2 linked regions of the Nordella sp. HKS 07 genome follow. The protein of the gene in region 1 binds, or shares a complex with, the protein of each later gene. Links are inferred from orthologs where the notes say so. Each region holds a gene or a part of one and is shown in the gene's direction. Other genes may lie near its edges. The genes, in order: xseA and G5V57_RS18495.

Region 1 (10,977 bases):
CATGGCCCCAATCTCACCCCCCGACGCGGCGACCGGCCTCGGCACATGGTCGACGGACGACATCGTGACCGCCATTACGACGGGCCGCCGGCCCGATGGCCGCATCCTCGCACCCGTGATGCCCTGGCACGCATTTGCAACACTCACGCCAGAGGACGCGCAGGCGATCGCGGTTTTCCTAAAGAGCCTGCCGCCGGTGAGCAACAAGGTGCCGGGCCCCTTCGGCCCCAGCGAGAAGCCGACCTCCTTCGTGATGAAGATCGTGCCGCCCGCCTCGCCTGAATAACCGCCGACAACCTTCGGAGGACACGAAGATGGATATCCGTGCTTTGCGACTGGCGATCCGGGGGACTGTCGTTACCCGTGACGATGCCCATTACGAGACCCTCCGCGCCGGACTTCTGTGGAACGGCCGCAAGCCCGATCGCTTTCCCGAGATCGTCGTAAAGGTGAAAGACGCGGCCGATGTACAGGCGGCCGTCAGATTCGCCGCCGCAAACGGCAAGCGCATTTCTGTGCGCGGCGGCGGCCATCACTGGTCCGGCATCGCGCTGCAGGAGGGTGTCGTGCTCGACCTCGCCGACATGAACGCGCTGAGCATCGACCCCGAGGCCCGGATCGCCCGGGCGCAGCCGACGGTGACCAATGGCCGGCTGGCCGCGGCGCTGGCCGAGTACGGCCTCGCCTTTCCTGCCGGCCATTGCGCCAGCGTGCCGCTATCCGGCTATCTGCTGGGTGGTGGCTTCGGCTGGAATACCGGCGCCTGGGGCATCGCCTGTCACAATGTCGAGAGCGTGGATGTGGTGCTCGCCAACGGCTCGCTGATCACGGCAAGTGCTTCAGAGAATGCCGACATCTTCTGGGCCGCGCGGGGCGCGGGGCCGGCGTTCTTCGGTGTGGTGACGGAATATCGGCTGCGCCTCTACAGCCTGCCGAAGGCGATCCGCACCAGCGTGTGGACCTACCGGCCGGATCGGGTCGAAGAGGTCGAGGAGTGGATGAGCCGGACGATGCGGCGCGTGCCGCGTAACGTCGAGTTCACCGCCGTCATGTCCTCAGCACCGCCGCCCTTGGCCGGCCGCTCGGAAAAGGTGCTGACCGCCGTGGCGACGATCTTCGCTGAAACGGAGGAGGAGGCCGGCGAGACTTTGGCGATCATCGAGACCGGCGCGCCGGAAGATCCGCTCGACATTAAGCTGGCGCTCGAAACCCCCTTCGATGTGCTCTATCGGATCATCGGGCAGTTCTTTCCCGAAGGTGCGCGCTTTGTCGCCGACACCAATTGGTCGGACGATCCGGCCATGCTCATGAAGCGGATGGCCGAGGCGGTGGCGATCGCCCCGTCGCCGGAATCCTTCGCTCTGGCGGTGGTACTGCCGCCGTTCAGCCCCGACATCATGCCCGACGGCGCGTTTTCGCGGGTCGGCCCGGCTTTCAGCTGCGCCTATGCGATCTGGCGCGACCCCGGTGCCGATGCGGAGAACGTCGCCTGGCTGCGCAATACGAGCGACCGCCTGGCGCCGGTGTCGCTCGGCCACTATGTCGGCGAAGCGGATCTCGAGCGGCCCGAGAGAGCGCACGGCTCCTTCTCGCCCGCGGCCTGCGAGCGGCTCAAGGGATTGCGGCGCAAGTTCGATCCGGCCTGTCTCTTCCATCACCCCGGCCTTGCAACTCAACCACTTCTGAAGGCCGGCTGAATCAACGTCTCAACAAATCGGGCTCAAGTGATTCTTTCGATTCGCATTTCCAGCGCGCGCTTGAGCTCGTCCTTGGCCTTCGAGGCCTCCTTGATCATCTCGGTGATGCGGAAGAAGTCGTTGGCGACATAGCGCTCGATCGGCGGCGTGATGTAGATGTCGGGCGGGTTCTGCTGGCGGCGCAGGGTCGCGATCTGGTGGAACATGATGAGCATGGAGCCGATGGCGAGCTCCATGTTGGTGTGATGGCCACGCCGGGGCTCGCGCATCTTGCCCGTGACGTCGATGGCGACGGTGATGTCGCTGCCTTCCCGCACATGGTCGAAGGGCACCGGATTGGTGATGCCGCCATCGACAAAAAGTCGCCCATTGATGAGGGGAGCGGAGATGAGGCCCGGTATGGCGATCGACGCCGCGACCGCCTGACAGAGCGGGCCTGATGAAATCACATGTTCGCGGCGCTCGTTGAAATCGGTGGTGACGATGCGCAGCGGAATCTGCGTATCCTCGACCCGCTGGGCCACGCCATCGGGAAAGATGAAGCTCGCCAATTGCTCGCCGTCGATCAGGAGCGAGGTGAAGCTGCGGCGCTTGAGCAGATCGCTGAGCCTCGCGCCTCTGACGCCGAACAGATATTTGGCCGCCTGCACCCGGTTGACGAGGATCTGGCGGGCATGATCGCCGATCTCCTTGGCGGGAATGCCTGAGGCATAGGCGGCCCCGATCAGCGCGCCGAAACTGGAGCCGGCGATGATCGAAGGTCTGAGCCCCATTTCGTCGAAGACTTCGAGCATGGGGATATGGGCGAGGCCCCGCGCGGCACCACCGCCCAAAGCCAGGCCTATGCGGGGCGTGCTCATCGCTCAGGCGCCCGCCTGCTCGGCGAAACGCCAGGCCGTCTGGGCCAAGGGGCGGATTTCGCTCGCCATAAGGGCGGCATTCCGGTTCGCCGCGGTGCCGTCGCGCACCCGCCCGACAATGCCCTGCAGGATGGCGGCGATGCGGAAGAAATTATAGGAGAGATAGACATCGATATGGGGAATACCGTCGCGTCCGGTCATTGCGCAGTACTCCTGGATATAGGCGTCGATCGCCGGAATTCCAGGCTCCTGCTCGTGGCCCAAGAGCGAGCCGACGCCGGCGCCACGCTCGGAGCGCGGCATCCACCACATCATAAGATGGTAGGTGTAGTCGGCGAGGGGATCGCCCAGCGTCGCCAGCTCCCAGTCGAGCACCGCGGCCATGCGCGGCCCATCGGGAGCGATGATGCAATTGTCGAGGCGGAAGTCGCCATGGACGATAGACGTGGTGGACTGCGCCGGACAGGCCTGGGGAAGCCAGGCGGTGAGCCGGTCCATCTCTTCGATGGGTTCGCTCTGCGAGGTCCGATATTGTTCCGACCAGCGCTTGATCTGGCGTGTCACATAACCTTCGCCCTTGCCGAAATCGGCGAGGCCGAGCGAATTGGGGTCGACACTGTGGAGACGCGCGATCGTCCGGTTGAGCGTCGAGAACAGCTGTGCCCGCTCGCTGCCGGCGAGGCCCGGCGCCCAGGGCTCCCAGAAGACCCGGCCCGCCACATGAGCCATGACATAGAATTCAGTGCCGATGACGCCGGGATCGGCACAATAATGTAGTGGAAGCGCTACCGGGAAATCCTCTGTCGCAAGAGCTGTGGTGACGCGGTATTCGCGCTCGATCGCATGGGCCGACGGCAGAAGTTTGCCCGCCGGCTTGCGTCTGAGCACATAGCGCCCGCTTTCCGCTGTCAGCAGATAGGTCGGATTGGATTGCCCGCCTTTGAAGCGGGCGAGGCCGAGAGGGCCGCGAAAGCCAGCGACATGATCGGCCAGATAGCGGGCAAGCCTGTCCCCGTCGATCTCGTCAGTCGCCGGGCGCGTGCCCGAAAAGGCCGACTGGCGGTCGAGCTCCCGCGCCATCACAAGCGGGCCGTCCGGGTGAGGAATGGCAGCAGATGGTCGAGCGTCGCTTGCGGGTTCTCTTCGGGCAGGAAGTGGCCTGAAGCGACGATCCCTGTTTCGATCCGGTCTGCCCAGCGCCGCCATGACGCGGAGGGATCGTTCATGTCGCCCGGAATGCCGCTGTCGCCCCACAGGACCTGAAGCGGGCAGGACATCTTGCGGCCCGCTGCCGCGTCCGCCTCGTCATCGGCCAGATCGATGCTCTGGCCGGCGCGATAGTCGTTGCAAGTGGCATGGATATGCTCGGGCGTCGAGAAATGCAGCCGGTATTCGGCGAGTGCCGCAGGCGCGAAGGCGGATAGATCCTTGGCCTTGGTCCAGCGCGCCAGCGTGTAGTCGAGGAAGGCGATGGGCGCCGTCTCGATCAGCATCTCAGGGAGCGGATGCGGCTGCGCCAGGAACAGCCAGTGATAGGCCTTCATGGCGAGCGGCACGGAGAAGCCGTGCCACATGTCATAGGTCGACATGATGTCGAGAAGGCTGAGGCTTTTGACGGGCGCGGCATGATCGAGGGCCAGGCGGTAGCCGACACGGGCGCCGCGGTCATGAGCGACGACGGCGAAGCGTTCATGGCCGAGATCGCGCATCAGCGCCAGCATGTCGTCCGCCATCACGCGTTTGGAGTAGGGGCGGTTGCCGGGCGCATTGGCGGGGCAGGAGGAGAGGCCGTAGCCGCGCAGATCGGGCATAATGCAGGTGAATTGCGCCATGAGGGTGGGCGCCACCGCGTGCCACATTGCATGGGTCTGCGGATAGCCGTGCAGAAGCAGCAAAGGCGGGCCTTCGCCGCCGATGCGCGCGAAGATCTCCGCCTCCCCGCTTCGGTGGCGATATTCCCGCGTATTTGGAAAGAGATCCGACATGGCGCGCTCCCGGACAGATGCGAGGTATTCTCGCCAAATGCGGGCCTGGGCTCAAGCCTCTAGATCGCGGTCAGGCGATGGCGAAGACAGGTTGGGTTTCGGCGATGTCGCGCACGCGATGATGGCCGAGATTCTGGAAGTCGAAACCTTGCGCCGCGCCGGCGAAGCTTTCGGAGACGACGATGTCGCGGTCGAGCCGCTTGGCGAGCTCGATCAGGCGGCTCGCCCGGTTGATCGCCGGGCCGATGGCGGTGAAATCGAGCCGTGTCCGGCTGCCGATATTGCCATAGGCGATCTCGCCGGCGTCGAGCGCCAGGCCGAAGCGTATTTGGGTGCGGCTGGCTGTCGTCCGTTCCACATTGAGCGCCGCGATCCTGTGTCTGATGTCGAGGGCGGCGGCGATGGCGGGGGCGGTCGGCACCGGCTGTCCGTCATTCGCCGGAAAGATCGCGAGCAGCGCGTCGCCGATGAATTTCAGCACCTCGCCGCCTTGCGCCTCGATCGCCGCCACCAGCGCATCGAAGAAGTCGTTCAGCGTCGACAGCACATTGCCGATCGGGCGCGTGTCGGAATATTGCGTGAAGCCGCGCATGTCGGCGATCAGGATGGTGGCGGTGATTATTTCCGCCTTGCCGCGGTCGAGGGCGCCGCCGAAGACCTTGGCGGCGCTGCGGCGCCCGACATAGGTGGTGAGCAGCGTGTCGCTGCTGCGCCTCCACATGAAACGCTCGGCATAGGGCGTGAGCAGCAAGGCGGCATCGCTGAGCGCGGCAATCTCGCGATCCGAGAAGCCGCCGGGCTTCTGGCTGGCGAAGGAGATATGCGCCGTCCTCTGCTGGTCGAGGAAAGGCAGGGGCACGATGAGATAATCCGTGGCGCCGTCGCGCCGCAGATCCTCGAGCAGCGCCAGGTCGGTGACCGGCGCATCGAGCTTGCGGCGATAAGGCTTGCCCGTATTGTCGACGATCTGCGCCGGACTGTTCTCGTAATCCGACCAGTCGCCGCCGCGCGGCAGTGTGTCGATGCTTGCCTCATGGGCGACCCAGCGCAGCTGGACGCCCTCGAACTCGGGATTGAGCAGTTCGAGGCCGAGCGAGGAGCGCCACAGGGGAATCCCGAGCGCGACCAGCTTATCGCAGAGCAGCCGGTGCAACTCGCCGGCCCGCATGTCGCGGGTTTCCGCTGCTGTCTCGACCAGCCAGCGGGTGAAATCGGTCATCAGGGTGAGGGGATCGTTCATCTGCCCTGGATTGCCCGCCAGCCGATGTCACGGCGGCAGAAGCCGTCCGGCCAGTCGATGCGGTCGACCGCCTCATAGGCGCGCCGCTGCGCCTGCGCCGCATCCTTGCCCAGCGCCGCGACATTGAGCACGCGCCCACCATTGGCGACAAGCTTGCCGTCCTTGAGCGCCGTGCCCGCATGGAAGATCTCGATGTCGTCGCCTGCGCCGGCCGCCTCGAGATTGCGGATCTCGCTGCCTTTTCCGTATGAGCCCGGATAGCCCTTGGTCGCCATGACGACCGAAAGTGCCGTGTCGTTGCGCCAGCGCACCGAAACCCGATCGAGCGTGCCGTCGGCGGAGGCGAGCAGCAAGGTAAGGATATCGTCCTTGAGGCGCAGCATCATCACCTGGCATTCGGGATCGCCGAAACGGACATTGTATTCGATGAGCTTAGGGCCGTTCCTGCCAATCATGAGGCCGGCGAACAGCACGCCCTTGAACGGCGTTCCGCGTTTGGCCATGCCGGCGACGGTGGGGCGGATGATCTCGGCCATCACGCGCTCCGCGACGGCGTCGGTCACGATCGGCGCCGGCGAATAGGCGCCCATGCCGCCGGTATTGGGTCCGGTGTCGCCGTCGCCGACGCGCTTGTGGTCCTGGGCGGCCGTCAGCGCCACGGCATGTTCACCGTCGCATAGAGCGAAGAAGCTCGCCTCCTCCCCGTCGAGGAATTCCTCGATCACGCATTCCGCCGCGCCGAACTGCCCGGCGAAGATGTCGTCGATCGCAGCGATCGCTTCGTCGAGCGTCATGGCGACGGTGACGCCCTTGCCGGCGGCGAGCCCGTCGGCCTTGATCACGATGGGGGCGCCTTTGGCGCGTGCATAGCTAAGCGCCGCGGCCTTGTCGGTGAAACGACCATAGGCGCCGGTCGGTATGGCGAACTCGGCACAGAAATCCTTGGTGAAACCTTTCGAGCCTTCGAGCTGGGCCGCTGCCTTGGAAGGGCCGAACACCTTGATGCCGGCGGCTCTCAGATCATCGGCGATACCCGCCACGAGCGGCGCCTCGGGACCGACGACGACAAAGCCGATCGCGTTGTCGCGGCAGAAGGCGACGACGGCCGCATGATCCGCAATGTCGATCGCGACGCAGCTCGCATGCCGCGCGATGCCGGGATTGCCGGGCGCGCAGAAGAGCTTGCCGAGGAGGGGGCTGGCGGAAATCGCCCAGGCCAAGGCGTGCTCGCGCCCGCCGGAACCGATGAGGAGAACATTGAGTGGCGTCATTGAGGCATCCTTATGGGCGTCCTATGGCGAGATTCAGGGCCGGCGAAAAGTCCATTTTTTCGGAACTGGAGTGCGGGGCGAGCCGTTAGCGTGCGAGGGCGGTGATCCGCAATAGGAGGAAGATATGTTTATGCGACCTCTGGTCAAACCTATGCTTGGAGCCGCGGCACTTGCGGCACTGGCCGTCGGTTTCACTTCTACCGCCGCGACCGCTGGTCCGGCATCCTGTGCCGCTTATGCGCGTGACGTCGCGGCTGCCGAAGCGCCGCGCCGCGGCATTATCGACGGCGTGGTGATCGGAACCCTCGACACGGTCATCACCGGCGGCGCCGGCGCCGAGGAACGTTATAGCGACGCCTATGACCGTGCGTATCGAGACTGCATGCGCACCGACCGCATGGCCTATGTCGTGCCGAGAAGCGACGAGCGCGTCACCGTGACGGTGCGGCCGTCCGCGCGGGCGGAAGTCGGCAGCGACGAATGGTTGAGCTATTGCTCGGCCAAATACCGCTCCTTCGATCCCGATACCGGCACCTATGTGACCTATTCGGGTGAAACCCTGCCCTGCCGCTAGCACATCCACGCCAGGCGCTAAATAAAAGCTGACGATTGACATGGCGTCCCGACATGGCAAGTGTCGGGCATGATCGATCATGACCCAGAGACCGGTGAACTTCGCGAGGCGGCCAAGCCCAATGTCGCGGAGTTCACCGTTTCCGAGATTTCCTTCGCGCTCAAGCGCACGCTCGAGGACACTTTCGGACATGTGCGGGTGCGCGGCGAGATTTCGGGCTTTCGTGGGCCGCATTCCTCCGGCCATTGCTATTTCAGCCTGAAGGACCAGACGGCGCGCATCGACGCGGTGGTCTGGCGCGGCACCTTCTCGCGGCTGAAGTCCAAGCTGCAGGAAGGCCTCGAGGTCGTCGCCACTGGCAAGCTCACCTCCTATCCCGGCAAGTCGTCCTACCAGATCGTCATCGAGGCGGTGGAGCCGGCGGGGGCGGGCGCCCTCATGGCGCTGCTCGAGGAGCGCAAGCGCAAGCTGGCCGCTGAAGGCCTGTTCGATGCGGCGCGCAAGAAGCCCATTCCGTTTCTGCCGCGCGTCATCGGGGTCGTGACCTCACCGACAGGGGCGGTGATCCGCGACATCCTGCATCGCCTCAACGACCGCTTTCCCCGCCATGTGATGGTGTGGCCGGTGCGCGTCCAGGGCGAGACCTCGGCCGCCGAAGTGGCCAACGCTATACGTGGCTTCAACGCCATGGCGAGAATGCCCGATCTGCTCATCGTCGCCAGGGGCGGCGGCAGTCTCGAGGATCTCTGGGGTTTCAACGAGGAGATCGTTGTGCGTGCGGTGGCGGCGAGCACGATCCCGCTGATCGCGGCGGTCGGCCACGAGACCGACTGGACCCTCATCGATCATGTGGCGGATGAGCGGGCCCCGACGCCGACGGCGGCGGCCGAGCGCGCCGTGCCGGTGCGCGCCGACCTGCTAGCGCAGGTCGCTTCCCTCGCCGCCCGCCATGAGCGTGGCCTGAAGCGCCTGATGACGGAACGGCGGACCCGCATCCGCGCCGCCGCGCGCGCTTTGCCGCGCCCCGACGACATATTGGCGCTGGCGCGCCAGCGTTTCGATTCCGTGTCGGGCCGCTTGCGCTCGGCGCTGGTCAAGAATACCTTGCTGCATCGCCGCGATTTCGAGAATGCGGCGGCCCGGCTGACGCCGGTGTCGTTGCGGCGCAATCTCGCCGAGCAGACACGGCTGCTCACCCGTCATGGCGCGACGCTGCGCCGCGATATCCGGCGCGTCATCGAGCTGCGCGGCACGCGCTTGACGGCGAGCGGCAAGCTTCTGACCTCGCTCTCCTACAAATCCGTCCTGCAGAGGGGCTATGCGCTGGTGCGCAGCGCCGAGCGGGAGCCCCTGAGCGCCGCGGCGCAAGTGAAGCCAGGCCAGGAGCTGCGCATCGAGTTCCATGACGGCGAGATCGAGGCGCAGGCTCATGGTCACTCATCGCAGCCCGGGCGGACCGCAAAACCGCGTGAAGGCGGACAAGGGTCATTGTTCTAGCGCGCCAGAGGCGCTATTTGACGGGTCATGAACAGGCATGAACCCTTTCTGCCGCGCGGTCGCGAGGCAAAGATCCGCTATCTCGACGCCGATTTCCAGGTGTTGAGCGAGGGCGATCATGTCTTGTGCGCGGTGACCGGCCTGCCGATCAAGATCGAGCAATTGACCTATTGGAGCGTCGCGCGCCAGGAAGCCTATAGTTCCGCCGAGGCCGCCTTCCGGCGCCTCCTCGAAACCGATCTCAAATAAAATACTTCAGGAACGGCCGCGCCAGCCTGAGCGTTTCCTCGCGGAATATCGCCGCCGTATTGAGGGCGATGAACAGGAACCGCATCAGATTGACGGTCACCGGGTTGAGCCGGTTTCTGCCCTTGAAGCGCGAATAGAGCCAGATCGCCAGGATGCCGCCATTGACCAGCGCCAGGAGAAGCCAGGTCGGCGGGCGGCCTTCCTTCAGGAAGGCGAGCAGCGTATCCCATTGGGATTGGACGAAAATTTCTTGCATGGCGGGATCCCGTTCGAGCCTGTATAGGGATGATGCCCGACAGGGCTTAAGGATCCATTCGCAAGCCCGGGAAGGCCAAACTGGCGCTCATTCCCCGAGCTGTGTATAAGCCCCGGACCCCTGGGAAGAATACCTTGGTAAATCAACGCTTCCCGCCGAGGTTGTCCGCCTGCGGCGATGGAAGCACATAGACGAATGTGGAGTGAGAACAATGGCGAAGGCCTGGACACCCGGCTCATGGCGCAACCTTCCGGTCATGCAGCTGCCTGCTTATGACGATGCCGCGAAGCTCGCGGACGTCGAGAAGCAGCTGGCAGGGTATCCGCCGCTGGTTTTTGCAGGCGAGGCCCGCAAGCTCAAGCGCAAGCTCGCCAAGGTTTCCGAAGGCAAGGGTTTCCTGCTCCAGGGCGGCGACTGCGCCGAGAGCTTCGCCGAGCATTCGGCCGACAATATCCGCGATTTCTTCCGCGTTTTCCTGCAGATGGCGGTGGTCCTGACTTTCGCCGGCAGCCAGCCCGTCGTGAAGGTCGGCCGCATTGCCGGCCAGTTCGCCAAGCCGCGCTCGTCTCCGACCGAGACGGTCAATGGCGAGGAACTGCCGATCTATCGGGGCGACATCGTCAATGACTATGCCGCCACGGCGGCGGCGCGCCGCCCCGATCCCGAGCGCCAGATCATGGCCTACCGGCAGTCGGCGGCGACCCTCAATTTGCTCAGGGCTTTCGCCCAGGGCGGCTACGCCAATCTGGAGCATGTCCACAAATGGACGCTGGGTTTCCTCAAGGACGGGCCGGCCTGGGAGCGCTATCAGGCGCTGGCCGACCGCATCACCGAGGCCCTGGGCTTCATGCGCGCCTGCGGCGTCAATCCCGACACGGCGCCGCAGCTGCGCTCGACCGAATTCTTCACCAGCCATGAGGCGCTGCTGCTGGGCTATGAGCAGGCGCTGACCCGCGTCGATTCGACCAGCGGCGACTGGTACGCGACCTCCGGCCACATGATGTGGATCGGCGACCGCACCCGTCAGCCCGACCATGCCCATGTTGAGTTCTGCCGCGGCGTGAAGAATCCGATCGGCCTCAAATGCGGCCCCTCGCTGAGCCCCGCCGAGCTGATCCGGCTGATCGACATCCTCAACCCGGACAACGAGCCGGGCCGGATGACGCTGATCACCCGCTTCGGCGCCGACAAGGTGGACAAGCATCTGCCCGAGCTCATCCGCGCGGTGAAGCGCGAGGGCCGCATCGTCGTGTGGTCCTGCGACCCGATGCATGGCAACACCATCAAGTCGCGCTCGGGCTACAAGACGCGGCCCTTCGACCAGGTGCTGGCGGAACTGCGCCGTTTC
Region 2 (12,419 bases), 710 kb from region 1 along the record:
GACCTGCCATGATCAACGTTCCCTCCGTTTGACCGAGCGGAATGAGGCGCACTCCGGCCGAGATGAGATTGCCTGCACAGGCCTGGAGATGCGCTGTGCAGGCATTTTCCAAGCTTGCCTTCAGGCGTGCCGCGACGCCCCCAACTGCCACCGGGTAGGGCATCTGCGAGCAGTCGCCAGGCGTATTACCCCAGGCCCGCGCCGCCTTGAGGAATGAACGTCCTTGCTCCATGGTTTCCAAATGACGCTCTGCGCTGACCGCCATCGCCTCGCCCCACTGCGCGACCTGACGCAACCGCCGCAAGTCGCCGTCAACGGTCGCGTGCCAGGCTTCAGCGAGCAGCACGGCGTCATTCCAAAGGCTGCCATGCGAGATCATATCCTCGATCCACTCTGCGAGGTCATTCCGCGAAGCGATGATGCCCTGATGAACAGCCTGTTCCAGGCCGTGCGAATAGCTGAAGGCTCCGATCGGAAATGAAGGCGACAGCCACGTCATCAGCCGCACCAAAGTCAGGGTTTCAGTGCTCATGACCATGATGCGCCAAATAGGCACCGCCTTCCGGACTGAACGGCTCCCGCACACGCGTCACCCTGGCGCCCTGATGCTCCAGCATATGGGCGACCACAGGATCGTGGCGGATGAGAATGCGATCCGCCTCGATCTGCGCGGCGAGGTGCCGGTTTCCCAGATGCCAGGCGAGGGTGGTCAGATGCCAAGGGTCACGGCCGCGAATCTCGGCAAGCTCTTCGCTCTTGACCCGGACTTCGACCAGACGTCCGTCTTCGAGAACCACCGCATCGCCTTCCCGCAAATAGGGTGGCGCCGCGAGATCGAGAAGGAAACTCAAGCCGCCGTCGCTCTTCATGGCAATACGGCGCCGGCAGCGATCATCAAAATCGAGCGTGATACGATCGGACGGCGGGCCCGCCCATGTTCCGTGTCTTTGGATCTCCAGCGCACGCATGGTCAGAACAGGAAGTAGCGTTGCGTCATAGGCAGCACCTGCGCCGGCTCGCAGGTCAGCAACTCGCCGTCGGCACGCACTTCATAAGTCTCGGGATCGACTTCGATCCGGGGAGTGACCGCATTGTGAATCATCGCGGATTTGCCTAGCCCGTACCGCGTGTTGTCAACCGCGATCAGCTTCTTCGCCAAGCCATAGCGTTCACCGACACTTTGGCCCAGCGCCGCCTTCGAGACGAAGTTCACCGCGCTCCTCGCCGCCGCCCTGCCGAAACTCCCGAACATAGGGCGATAATGCACCGGCTGCGGCGTGGGTATGGATGCGTTGGGATCCCCCATGGGCGCGGCGGCGATCATGCCGCCGACGAGCACCAAGTCCGGCTTGACCCCAAAAAAGGGAGGCGACCACAAGACAAGGTCGGCACGTTTGCCCGCCTCGATGGAACCCACATGCCGGGCGATCCCATGCGCGATCGCCGGATTGATCGTGTATTTTGCGATATAGCGCCTGACTCGGTAATTGTCGTTATCGCCGTTCTCATCGGCCAGACGGCCGCGCTGGACGCGCATTTTGTGCGCGGTCTGCCAGGTTCGGATGATAACCTCGCCGACCCTCCCCATAGCCTGGCTGTCGGAGGAGATGATCGAAAAAGCGCCCATGTCATGCAGAATGTCTTCCGCCGCGATCGTCTCTTTACGGATACGGCTTTCAGCGAAAGCGATGTCTTCAGAGATGCGCGCATCGAGGTGATGGCAGACCATCAGCATATCGAGATGCTCGGCGACCGTGTTGACCGTGTAAGGCCTGGTCGGATTGGTCGAGGATGGAATGACATTGGCAAGGCCGCAGAGCTTGATGATATCGGGCGCATGACCGCCACCGGCGCCTTCCGTGTGAAAAGCGTGAATGGTGCGACCGTCGATGGCGGCAATGGTGTCCTCGACAAAGCCCGACTCATTGAGCGTGTCGGTGTGGATCATAACCTGGACATCGTGCTCATCGGCAACCGTGAGGCAGCAATCGATCGCCGCCGGCGTTGTGCCCCAGTCCTCGTGCAGCTTGAGCGCGCAGGCGCCGGCCGAGATCATTTCGACGAGTGCTCCGGGCATCGATGCATTGCCTTTGGCGGAGATGCCGATATTCATCGGCGAGCCGTCCACCGCCTGGAGCATCCGCTCGATATGCCAAGCGCCTGGCGTGCAGGTGGTTGCCAGCGTGCCATGTGCCGGCCCCGTGCCGCCCCCCAGCATCGTGGTGATCCCCGACATCAGTGCTTCCTCAATCTGCTGCGGGCAGATGAAATGGATATGCGCATCCATGCCACCCGCGGTGAGAATGCGTCCCTCGCCCGCGATCACCTCGGTTCCCGGCCCGATAACAATATCAACATTCGGCTGCGTATCGGGATTGCCGGACTTGCCGATCCCACTTATGCGACCATCGCTCAAGCCTACATCGGCTTTGACGATGCCCCAATGGTCGACAACGAGAGCATTGGTGATCACCGTGTCGACGGCGCCTTCTCTGCGCGTCTGCTGACTTTGGCCCATACCGTCGCGAATGACCTTGCCGCCGCCGAATTTCACCTCTTCGCCATAATAGGTGAAATCTTTCTCCACCTCGATGATGAGATCTGTATCGGCCAGTCGCACGCGGTCGCCAGTGGTCGGACCGTACATCTGCGCATAGGATGATCGGGAAATGCGCGCCGGCATCAGAGAGCTCCCATTATTTTCTGACGAAATCCGAATATGCGGCGCGCACCCGTTATCGGGACCAGAGGCACGTCACGTGTCTGGCCAGGCTCGAAGCGTATCGCGGTACCGGCTGGAATATCGAGGCGGCGGCCATAGGCCTTGTCCCGATCGAAGACGAGACCCGGATTGACCTCATGGAAATGATAGTGCGAGCCGACTTGAACCGGCCGATCGCCGCTATTGGCCACCCTGATCATCACTATGGCGGATCCTGCATTGAGCTCGATATCGCCGGTCGCGGTGAAGATTTCGCCTGGTATCATTGTCTCCCCCTTCATCGGATCGGCTGATGCACGGTGACGAGCTTGGTACCATCCGGAAAGGTCGCCTCTATCTGCACATCGGCGATCATCTCCGCCACCCCTCCCATCACCTGTTCGCGGGTGATGATGTGAGCGCCGGCATCCATCAGATCGGCAACACTGCGACCATCACGCGCGCCTTCGACTACGAAATCCGTGATGAGGGCCACGGCCTCGGGATGATTGAGCTTCACGCCGCGCTCGAGACGACGGCGGGCAACGGACGCCGCCATGGCAATCAAAAGCTTGTCCTTCTCGCGTGGCGTCAACTGCACGACCGCCTCTTTTGTGATCAAACCGCCCAAACTTTCGGCAATGCATTTCCATTCGACAGTTTTTCGGCCAAAGGAATAAGCACTCTCCGAAGATCCTGAGCCCCAGTCGCAGTCATCCTAGCAAGAAGCTTGCCAGCAAAGGCTGAGCATGCGATATCGGGAAACTCCTCGCGTATCAGGCTCAGATACCGCTCCGCATTGGGCGCGATGAGCGCAACGGTCGCCAAGGCACGATCCCCCTTTGCGACCGCGCGACGCCGCAAACGATTGTCCACATCATTCCCCGTGAATCTCACCGCATCCGCAAACACGAGCTGTCCTCCACGGCGGACCGTCCAGCGATCCTTGACATCCGCCTGGTTCACGATCTCGCCCATTGCGGTCCGCCCGAAGACAAAAGCTTCGACGATGAGGAGGCTCGCGCTGGGCGCCAGATCAGCATCGAAGCTGCGTTCCAGCGCGCAGCCGTCGAACAGGATCGTCTCCTGCGGCAGCCAGTCCAGCCGTGCATTATCGCCGACGCTGATCCTGACCGACAGCCGCGCCGGTTCGCTGTCCCGCGACCGATAAATGCGTTCGCAGGCCTGGCTCGTGCAGACGAGTTTCGTTGCGGTGCCGGCATGCAGTATCCAGTACAGGCGATCGCCTCCGGTCAGCCCTCCGGCGGTATTGATCAGAACCGCTTCGCAAACGGTTTTGTCCGAGGGCGACGGAAACCGGATCTTGGCTGCACCCGACTGATAGAGCCGATCAATGACCGATCCGCGCGCGGCACGCTTGACCGCGAGCCTGCCTTCGGCCTCGACGCGCTGAAGCCTCGCGGACGCTGTGCCTGATGAACGTTCCACCGGTCCAAACTATCGAAGCGGAGCAAAATCGCAAGCACCTATCGAACGAGGCCGCGCTTGCTCAATACAATCGCGTCGCGGATAAATGTCCGAGTGCGGATTGAGCATGGACTCACTGAGGCGCCGCGCACGCAATGTGCGGTCAGGCGATGACGCCGCCGGGTTTCCTTTTTATCATCTCTGCATAGGCCTCTGCCATCCGCTCGGTCTCCGCGAGATAGGGGATCGTGCTCTGGCGTGATCGAACGAGGCCGTACAGCTTGGCGATCGCAGGAAACTCATTGCACACATAGTCGCGGTCGAGATACGCGATCCAGAAGCTCAAATAGAAATCTGCAAGAGAGAACCGGGTTCCCAGGACATAGGGCCCCCTCTTCGCCAGCCTCGTATCCATCACGCTCAAACGGCCAAGCACAAGCGATTTTGCCAGGTCCCGAACGCCGGCATTGTCCTCCGCCCTCAGCGAGAAACGGTGCGGAAAGTGGAAGCGTTTCATCTCAGGCTGTATTTCGCCGGCAATATGGAGAACCGTCGACAGAAAAAGCCCCCTGTCCGGATCGGTCAAGGGAGGGGAAATATCCTTGAGCTGATGCCGGTCGGCCAGGTAGAGCATCAACGCGGCCACTTCGTAGAGCGCGTCGCCTTCGGGGGTGATCAGCACGGGCACCAAGCCCGCCGGATTAATGGCAAGGAAATCCGCCGAGCGGTGCTCGCCCTTCAGTATGTCTATCTTTCTGAGCTCGTAGTCTATTTTCCCTTCTTCCAGCACCCATTGAACGAGCGGTGCGCGGGTGAAGTCTCCTCCATAGAGAATGTACATCGGCTTTCCCCGTCGTGAGTTGCACGTTTGCACAGTCTTGGCTTGAATCCCGAACGCATATAATGGCAGACAGGCCGCCCCGCGCCCCTACCATACCATATGCCGTTGCGGATTGGAGATCTTAACGATCGAGGTCGCGCTTACCCATCACGATGACATCGCGCATGTCATAACCAAGCGCCGCATAGAAGTCCCGCACGGCAGCGTTCTCGGTGCGGATCATCAGATTGACCGACCAGACGCCGCGTTCCTTGAGCCAGGTCTCGGCTGCGGAGACCGTCGCGCGGCCCAGACCCTTTCCCTGACGCGCAGGCGCCACCGACAGGTAATAGAACCAGCCGCGATGGCCGTCATGGCCCACCAGAATCGAGGATACAATCTCACCGGCTTCAATGCCGATGAGAATTTCGGAATTCGCCTTGCCGCGCGCAAAATCGATATCGCGGCGCGCATCGTTCCAGGGTCGGACCAGATCGCAGGCCTTCCACAGCTCGACAAGCCTCTCGACCTCGCCGTCTTCGATCGGACGGAAGGCGATCACGGCGGCAGCACCTTGTTCGGATTGAGAATGCCCTTGGGATCGAAGATCTTCTTCACGTCGCGCATCATCTGAAGTTCGACAGGCGATTTGATCTTGCTCATCATGTCGCGCTTCAGCCGGCCAATGCCATGCTCGGCGCTGATCGAGCCACCATGCTTCAGCACGACGTCGAAGACGACGTCGTTCATCGCCTGCCACTGGGCGAGGAACGCGGCCTTGTCCATGCCGACCGGTTGACTCACATTGAAATGCAGATTGCCGTCGCCGACATGGCCGAAAGGCATGGGCCGCGCCCCAGGCATGAAGGCGCGGATCGCCGCAAGCCCCGCTTCCACGAAGTCGGGCAGCTCGGAAATCGGCAGCGATATGTCGTGCTTGATCGAGCCGCCCTCGCGCTTCTGCACTTCGACGATGGCTTTGCGGATGAACCAGAGATCCTTGCGCTGCGTCTCCGACTGGGCGATCGTCGCATCCTTCACGATGCCCTGTTCCGCCGCTTCGCCAAGGATATCCGTCAGCAGCGTGGCGAGATCGCCCGCCCCCGACAGTTCGATCAGCACATACCAGGGCGAGGCCTCGCCGAACGGATCGCGCACCTCGAAATGCTTGATGGTGAACTCGAAGCCGTTGCGCGGGAACAGCTCGATCGCGGTCACCCGGCCGCCGCTTCTTTGCCGCGCCAACGCCAGCAGATCGAGCGCCGCCTTGACCGATGGCAATGCCACAAAGGCGGTGGCGTGGTCGCTCGGCAGCGGGAACAGCTTCATCACCGCGCCGGTGATCACGCCCAGTGTGCCTTCGGCGCCGATAAAAAGGTTCTTCAGATCATAACCGGTATTGTCCTTGCGCAGACCGCGCAGGCCGTTCCAGATGCGGCCGTCGGCGAGAACGACTTCGAGCCCCAGGCACAGGTCGCGGGTATTGCCATAGGCGAGGACACCGAGGCCGCCGGCATTGGTCGAGAGATTCCCGCCGATCCGGCAGGATCCTTCCGATTCCAGGCTCAACGGAAAGAAACGTCCGGCCTTTTCCGCCTCGCCCTGGACCGTCTGAAGCGTCACACCGGCATCGACGGTAATGCTGTTGTTGAGCGGATCGACATTGCGGATGCGCGTCATGCGGTCGAGCGACAGCAGCACCTCATCGCCGGTCTCGAAGGGAATCTGCCCGCCGACGAGGCCGGTATTGCCGCTCTGCGGTACGATTGCGGTGTCCGTCTCATTGGCGATCGCCAATATCCTGGAGACTTCCTCAGTCGAGGCAGGCCGCAGCACTAAGGGCGACTTGCCGATCCAGATCTCGCGCCATTCCGTCATATAGGCGGCCATCGCGGCGGGATCGGTGATGGCATATTTGTCGCCGACCACTGCCGCAAGGCGGGCCAGCGTTTCGAGGGAGGGTTTCGTCGTCATTCGCTCTCCGCTGGGCGAGGTGCCGCCGCGCGGCTCAGCCGATCATTCATCGCCTCACCCAGCCCGTGGCGAGGTATGGGCGCCACGGCGATAGCGGCAACACCGGTCGCGTCGATTTCATGAAGCAGGCGAAAGAGATTGGCGGCCGCTTCCAGCAGATCGCCGGAAGGGGAAAGATTGTAGCGAGCATCCGGAGCCTCGCCGAAGGCGAGATAAGCCTCTCCCTCCCGTGCGGCCTTCGCATCGAGCCGAATATGGGCCTTCGGGGCATAGTGGCTTTCCAACTGGCCGGGAGCCGAAGGGGCCTTAGAATCTCCGCCCGAGACAAGCTTGTGGCCGAGCGCGCGCTCGATTTCCTCGCGGGCCAGGCCTCCCGGACGCAACAGGCTCGGCCGTCCGTCAAGGAAGCCGATGATGGTCGATTCGAGCCCGATGGCCGAAGGTCCACCATCGAGGATCACGCTGACCTTGTCGCCGAGCCCGGCGTGCACATGCGCAGCCGTAGTCGGGCTGATGCGGCCCGAGGGATTGGCGCTGGGCGCCACCACCGGCCGGCGCACCGCCTTGAGCAAAGCTTGCGCCACGGGATGCTTCGGCACCCTGATGGCAAGACTGCCTAGGCCCGCCGAAGCGAGCAACGATACGGGGCAGCCTTGACGGCGCGGCACGACCAGGGTCAGCGGTCCCGGCCAGAACAGCTGGCCGAGCTCGCTCGCCTCGGCATTGAACTCGCCCAGCGCCGCGGCCTCCTCAAGCGACGATACATGCACGATCAACGGGTTGAAGGCCGGCCGGCCCTTGGCGGCGAAGACCTGGGCGACGGCCTTGTCCTGCGTCGCATCGGCACCGAGCCCATAGACGGTCTCGGTCGGGAAGGCGACAAGCTTGCCTTCGATCAAAGCCTCGGCGGCCAAGGTGACGGATTGGGTCAGAGGAGTTTCCCGGTTGCAATTCAAGGAGGGTCTCTATAGCAGCTAAGGAAGGATGACGTCACTGAAAGGTCTCACCCTTTTTGTCACCGGCGCTTCGCGCGGCATCGGCCTCGCCATCGCGCTCAGGGCGGCACGCGACGGGGCGAATATCGCCGTCGCCGCCAAGACAGTCAGGCCGCATCCCAAGCTCGATGGCACCATTCACAGCGCCGCCGAAGCCATAGAGGCAGCCGGCGGCCAGGCCCTGCCGATCCAGACCGATATCCGCGACGATGCGCAGGTCCAGGCTGCGGTAGACGCAACCCTCAAGCGCTTCGGCGGCATAGATATATGCGTGAACAATGCATCCGCCATCGCGCTCACCGACACGCTCGCCACCGATATGAAGCGCTATGACCTGATGCAGGCGGTCAATGGGCGCGGAACGTTCCTGGTCTCGAAGCTGTGCCTGCCGCATCTCCTCAAATCGGCCCGTCCGCACATCCTCACCCTGGCGCCGCCGATCAATCTCGACCCCACGTGGTTCGCGCCGCATCTCGCCTATACGATGGCGAAATATGCCATGAGTCTCGCCACTTTGGGCCTGGCGGAGGAATATCGCGGGCGCGTCGCCGTCAATGCGCTGTGGCCACGCACCACCATCGCCACCGCGGCGATCCGCAACATCGTCGGCGGCGAAGAGATGATGCGGCGCTCGCGCAAACCCGAGATCATGGCGGATGCCGCTCATCTCATTTTGACGAAACCGGTGGATTTCAGCGGGCATTTCCTCATCGATGACGAGGTGCTTGCCGCCCATGGTGTGACCGATCTCGATCGCTACAACAATTCCGCCTCGGTTGACCTCCAGCCCGATTTGTTCGTAAGCCAGACATCATGACGACCCTGCTGCTGCACCATCATTCGAGCCTCGCTCATGAGAACCCGCCAGGCCATCCCGAACGGGTCGACCGCATCAAAGCCATCAATCAGATCCTCTCACATACGCATTTCAAACCATTGCGGCGCAAGCAGGCGCCCTTGGCGCGCGACGAGGATATCATCCGCGCCCATCCCGACGGATATCTGAACCTGATCCGCGAGACCTCGCCGGACCAGGGCTACGCCCAGATCGACATGGATACTTTCATGTCGCCCGGTACCCTCGAGGCCGCGCTACGAGGTGCCGGCGCTGCGGTCGCCGGGGTTGATGCGGTCTTCACTGGCGAGGCCGACAATGTCTTTTGCGCCATGCGCCCGCCGGGGCACCATGCCGAAGCGCGCCGCGCCATGGGCTTCTGCCTCTTCAACAATGCCGCCATCGCTGCCCTCTATGCCCGCCAGCGTTACGACGCCGAGCGCGTCGCGGTTGTCGATTTCGACGTTCATCACGGCAATGGCACGCAGGACATTTTCTGGGCCGACGGCGATCTCTTTTATGGCTCGACGCATCAGATGCCTCTTTATCCCGGCACGGGTGCCGCCTCGGAAACCGGCGTCGGCAACATCTTCAACGCGCCCTTGCAGGATGGCGATGGCGGGCCGCAGTTCCGGTCCGCCATGAGTACGGCGATATTGCCCGCCCTCGACGCCTTCGGACCCGACCTCGTCGTCATCTCGGCGGGCTTCGATGCGCACCTCCAGGATCCCCTGGGCGGACTCAATCTTACCGAGGAGGATTTCGTCTGGGCCACGCTCAATCTCATGGACATCGCCGATAAACATGCCGAGGGCCGCGTTGTATCGGTGCTCGAGGGCGGCTATGACATACGCGCGCTGGCCGCTTCGGTCGCCGTCCATGTCCAGGCGCTGATCCGGGGCAGCGGCGAGCCGACACTATTTGATCATGAGGACGATGCAGATGGCGAATGAGAAGAGCCCGATCGCGGGCATGAATTTCGAGACGGCGCTGGCCGAGCTTGAGGATATTGTCGAGAAGCTCGAATCCGGCAAGGTCGATCTCGAAGCCTCGATCGCCATCTATGAGCGCGGCGAAGCGCTCAAGAAGCACTGCGAGAAACTGCTCAAGGATGCCGAGGCGCGCATCGAGAAGATCACGCTCAAGGCGGATGGCACGCCTTCCGGCACGGAACCACTGGACGCGGGGTGAGCCGGGAGAGGCTCGATGAGGCGCTGGTGGCGCGCGGGCTCTATCCCACGCGCTCCCGCGCCCGCGATGCGATCAAGCGCGGCACGGTAAGCATCGACGGCTCGATCGCCACCAAGCCGGCGCAGCCGATAGCGGCGGACGCCGTCATTACCCTGGCGGACGAAGCGCGCCAATATGTGGCGCGCTCGGCCCTCAAGCTCAAGCACGCGCTCGATCACTTCGCGCTCTCGCCGCAAGGCCTCAACTGTCTCGACATTGGTGCCTCGACCGGCGGCTTTACCGAAGTCCTGCTAGAGCGGGGTGCCGCCCATGTCACCGCCATTGACGTCGGCCATGATCAGTTTGCTTCGTCCTTGCGCGACGATCCGCGCGTCACTTTGTGGGAAGGCCTCAATGCCCGGGATCTCGCCGCGGATCATGTCAAGGCGCCGCTTCACTTCATCGTTTGCGATGTGAGCTTCATTTCGCTGAAACTCGCACTGCCGGCGGCGCTCGGTCTCGCCACGGCCGGGGCGAGGCTGGTGGCGCTGATCAAGCCGCAATTCGAGGCCGGCCGCGAGGCGGTCGGCAAGGACGGCATCGTGAAGGACGAGACGTTGCGTCAGCGGATTTGCGACAATATCTCGTCTTGGCTTGAGGACCAGGGCTGGGTTCGAATAGGCTTGATACCGTCGCCCCTCCAAGGCGGCAGCGGCAATACCGAATATCTGATCGCGGCGGAGAAGACCGGATGACTCCCCTCCATAGCCTCGAATATGCCGGCAGACAGGGCGCCCGCGTCGCCTGGTATATGGGGCATTACATAGCCTCGCGCCGCTTCCGCGACTCCAGGCCCGCACAGGAGCATAGGCCCAGCGGCAGAGGGCCTGGGCGCGACTACATCTTCGCCCGAATGGGCGAGCTCTTCGCCCGCGATCTTGCCAATGTCGGCAAGGGATATTACCCGATGCCGCGCGATCATGATGGCAACCTGCACCAAGTCGTCGAAGCAAGCCGGCGTTACTTTGCTGATCTGCCGCGCGCCGCCGAGCGAAAGGCGCAAGGTGGAAGCGCGGAAGTCTACTCGCCCGAACTCGTTGAGAAATTCCCCGCTTATTTCCTGCAGAATTTCCACTTCCAGACCGGCGGCTATCTGACCGAAGAATCAGCGAAGCTCTACGACACGCAGGTCGAGGTGCTGTTCTCCGGCACTGCCAATGCCATGCGCCGACAGTGCCTGGTGCCGATCGCCCGGCATCTGCGCCACAAGGACCAGCGCCGGATGGCGCTCCTCGATGTGGCCTGCGGCACGGGACGCTTTGCCCGCTTCGCCAAGGAGGCCTTTCCGCGCCTCGCCGTCACTGCCAGCGATCTCTCGGAGGCCTATCTCGACGAGGCCCGCGGCCACGTTCGGCCTTACAAGATCGGCTTCCAGCAAGCCGCGGCCGAGGCGCTGCCCTTCGCCGACGCCTCCTTCGACATCGTCACCTCGATCTTTCTCTTCCATGAAGTACCGCCGCTCATCCGCCGCGAGATCGCCAAGGAGTTCGCGCGTGTCCTGAAACCAGGGGGGCTGCTGGTCTTCATGGATTCGCTGCAAACCGGCGACACGCCTGAGGTCGACGCGATGCTCGAGGCCTTTCCGGCGAACTTTCATGAGCCCTATTATTCTTCCTATCTGCGCGAGGATCTGAGCCGGATCTTCGGCGATGCGGGTTTCACGAATGTCAGCGCCGAGCCCGTCTTCCTATCGAAGCTGGTGACGGCGACGAAAGCGCCAGTTCAAGGCCGCGCAGATACAGCGAATTAACAGGGAAAACTTGGAAGATCTATTTCTCGTTTCAAAAACACCACGCTCGACAAGGTTAGAAAGAGAATGGCGCGGAACTCACGATTTGCGCCCTGACCATATCAAAAAGGCGCGGGAGATGTTCCCCGCGCCTCGATCGATCAGCGACAGTGTGCTGCGTCAGCGCTTGGAGAAGAAACTCCAGGCAGCCGGGAACGCCACCGCGGCCAATGCCGCCTTCAGCATGTCGCCCCAGAGGAAGGGATAGAGACCGAGCTCGAGCACTTTGTCGAAGCCGGTGAACATCTGGCCAAGCCAGAGAAGGCCCGGAATATAGAGGACTGCGGCGCCGAGCATCATTACGCCGAACATGGTGAGCACGCGGCGGTCATAGCCCCGCTCGGCGAACCAGCCGACCACGGCGGCGGCGAGGACGAAGCCGATGAGATAGCCACCGGTCGGTCCGAGCAGAACGGGAATGCCCGAACGGAACTCGGCGAAGACCGGCAGACCGATTGCGCCCTGGATCAGGTAGAGCACCACTGTCGCGGCGCCGAGACGCATGCCGAAAGCAGCGCCGATAGTGAGAACGGCGAAGGTCTGCAGCGTCACCGGCACGAGCGGCAGGTAGATGGTGACCTGAGCGCAAGCAGCGATGAAGAGGCTGCCCAGCACGACGAGAAGCGCCTGCTTCTTCCAGGATCCGG

Evidence for each region.
Region 2: the proteins of xseA (region 1) and G5V57_RS18495 are in contact, whole or in part, in a cryo-EM structure (PDB 8TXR), measured with the Escherichia coli proteins. The link is inferred for Nordella sp. HKS 07 from one-to-one orthologs.

Annotation. Positions count from the first base shown.
Region 1 is NZ_CP049258.1:4,634,174-4,645,150, forward strand. Bases 6,982-9,910 are described here. They hold xseA (exodeoxyribonuclease VII large subunit), read left to right. Parts: upstream 6,982-7,696; coding sequence 7,697-9,124; downstream 9,125-9,910. Other genes in these bases: purD (phosphoribosylamine--glycine ligase), read right to left, coding at 6,982-7,053; G5V57_RS21860 (BA14K family protein), read left to right, coding at 7,178-7,627; G5V57_RS21870 (DUF2093 domain-containing protein), read left to right, coding at 9,152-9,373; G5V57_RS21875 (hypothetical protein), read right to left, coding at 9,366-9,629; G5V57_RS21880 (class II 3-deoxy-7-phosphoheptulonate synthase), read left to right, coding at 9,841-9,910. Outside these bases: G5V57_RS34505 (hypothetical protein), read right to left, coding at 1-3; G5V57_RS21830 (FAD-binding oxidoreductase), read left to right, coding at 315-1,697; G5V57_RS21835 (patatin-like phospholipase family protein), read right to left, coding at 1,721-2,557; G5V57_RS21840 (phosphotransferase family protein), read right to left, coding at 2,561-3,637; G5V57_RS21845 (alpha/beta fold hydrolase), read right to left, coding at 3,637-4,542; G5V57_RS21850 (adenylate/guanylate cyclase domain-containing protein), read right to left, coding at 4,613-5,782; more of purD, read right to left, coding at 5,779-6,981; more of G5V57_RS21880, read left to right, coding at 9,911-10,977. UniProt on the Escherichia coli protein: Bidirectionally degrades single-stranded DNA into large acid-insoluble oligonucleotides, which are then degraded further into small acid-soluble oligonucleotides.
Region 2 is NZ_CP049258.1:3,933,683-3,946,101, reverse strand. Bases 8,321-11,319 are described here. They hold G5V57_RS18495 (exodeoxyribonuclease VII small subunit), read left to right. Parts: upstream 8,321-9,695; coding sequence 9,696-9,944; downstream 9,945-11,319. Other genes in these bases: G5V57_RS18485 (class I SAM-dependent methyltransferase), read left to right, coding at 10,675-11,319; G5V57_RS18490 (TlyA family RNA methyltransferase), read left to right, coding at 9,941-10,678; G5V57_RS18500 (histone deacetylase family protein), read left to right, coding at 8,732-9,706; G5V57_RS18505 (NAD(P)-dependent oxidoreductase), read left to right, coding at 8,321-8,735. Also shown: G5V57_RS18555 (urease accessory protein UreF), read right to left, coding at 1-532; G5V57_RS18550 (urease accessory protein UreE), read right to left, coding at 522-968; ureC (urease subunit alpha), read right to left, coding at 971-2,683; G5V57_RS18540 (urease subunit beta), read right to left, coding at 2,683-2,988; G5V57_RS18535 (urease subunit gamma), read right to left, coding at 3,000-3,302; G5V57_RS18530 (urease accessory protein UreD), read right to left, coding at 3,320-4,150; G5V57_RS18525 (glutathione S-transferase family protein), read right to left, coding at 4,293-4,970; G5V57_RS18520 (GNAT family acetyltransferase), read right to left, coding at 5,092-5,511; G5V57_RS18515 (FAD-binding oxidoreductase), read right to left, coding at 5,508-6,923; G5V57_RS18510 (L-threonylcarbamoyladenylate synthase), read right to left, coding at 6,920-7,879; more of G5V57_RS18505, read left to right, coding at 7,908-8,320; more of G5V57_RS18485, read left to right, coding at 11,320-11,733; G5V57_RS18480 (biotin transporter BioY), read right to left, coding at 11,893-12,419. UniProt on the Escherichia coli protein: Bidirectionally degrades single-stranded DNA into large acid-insoluble oligonucleotides, which are then degraded further into small acid-soluble oligonucleotides.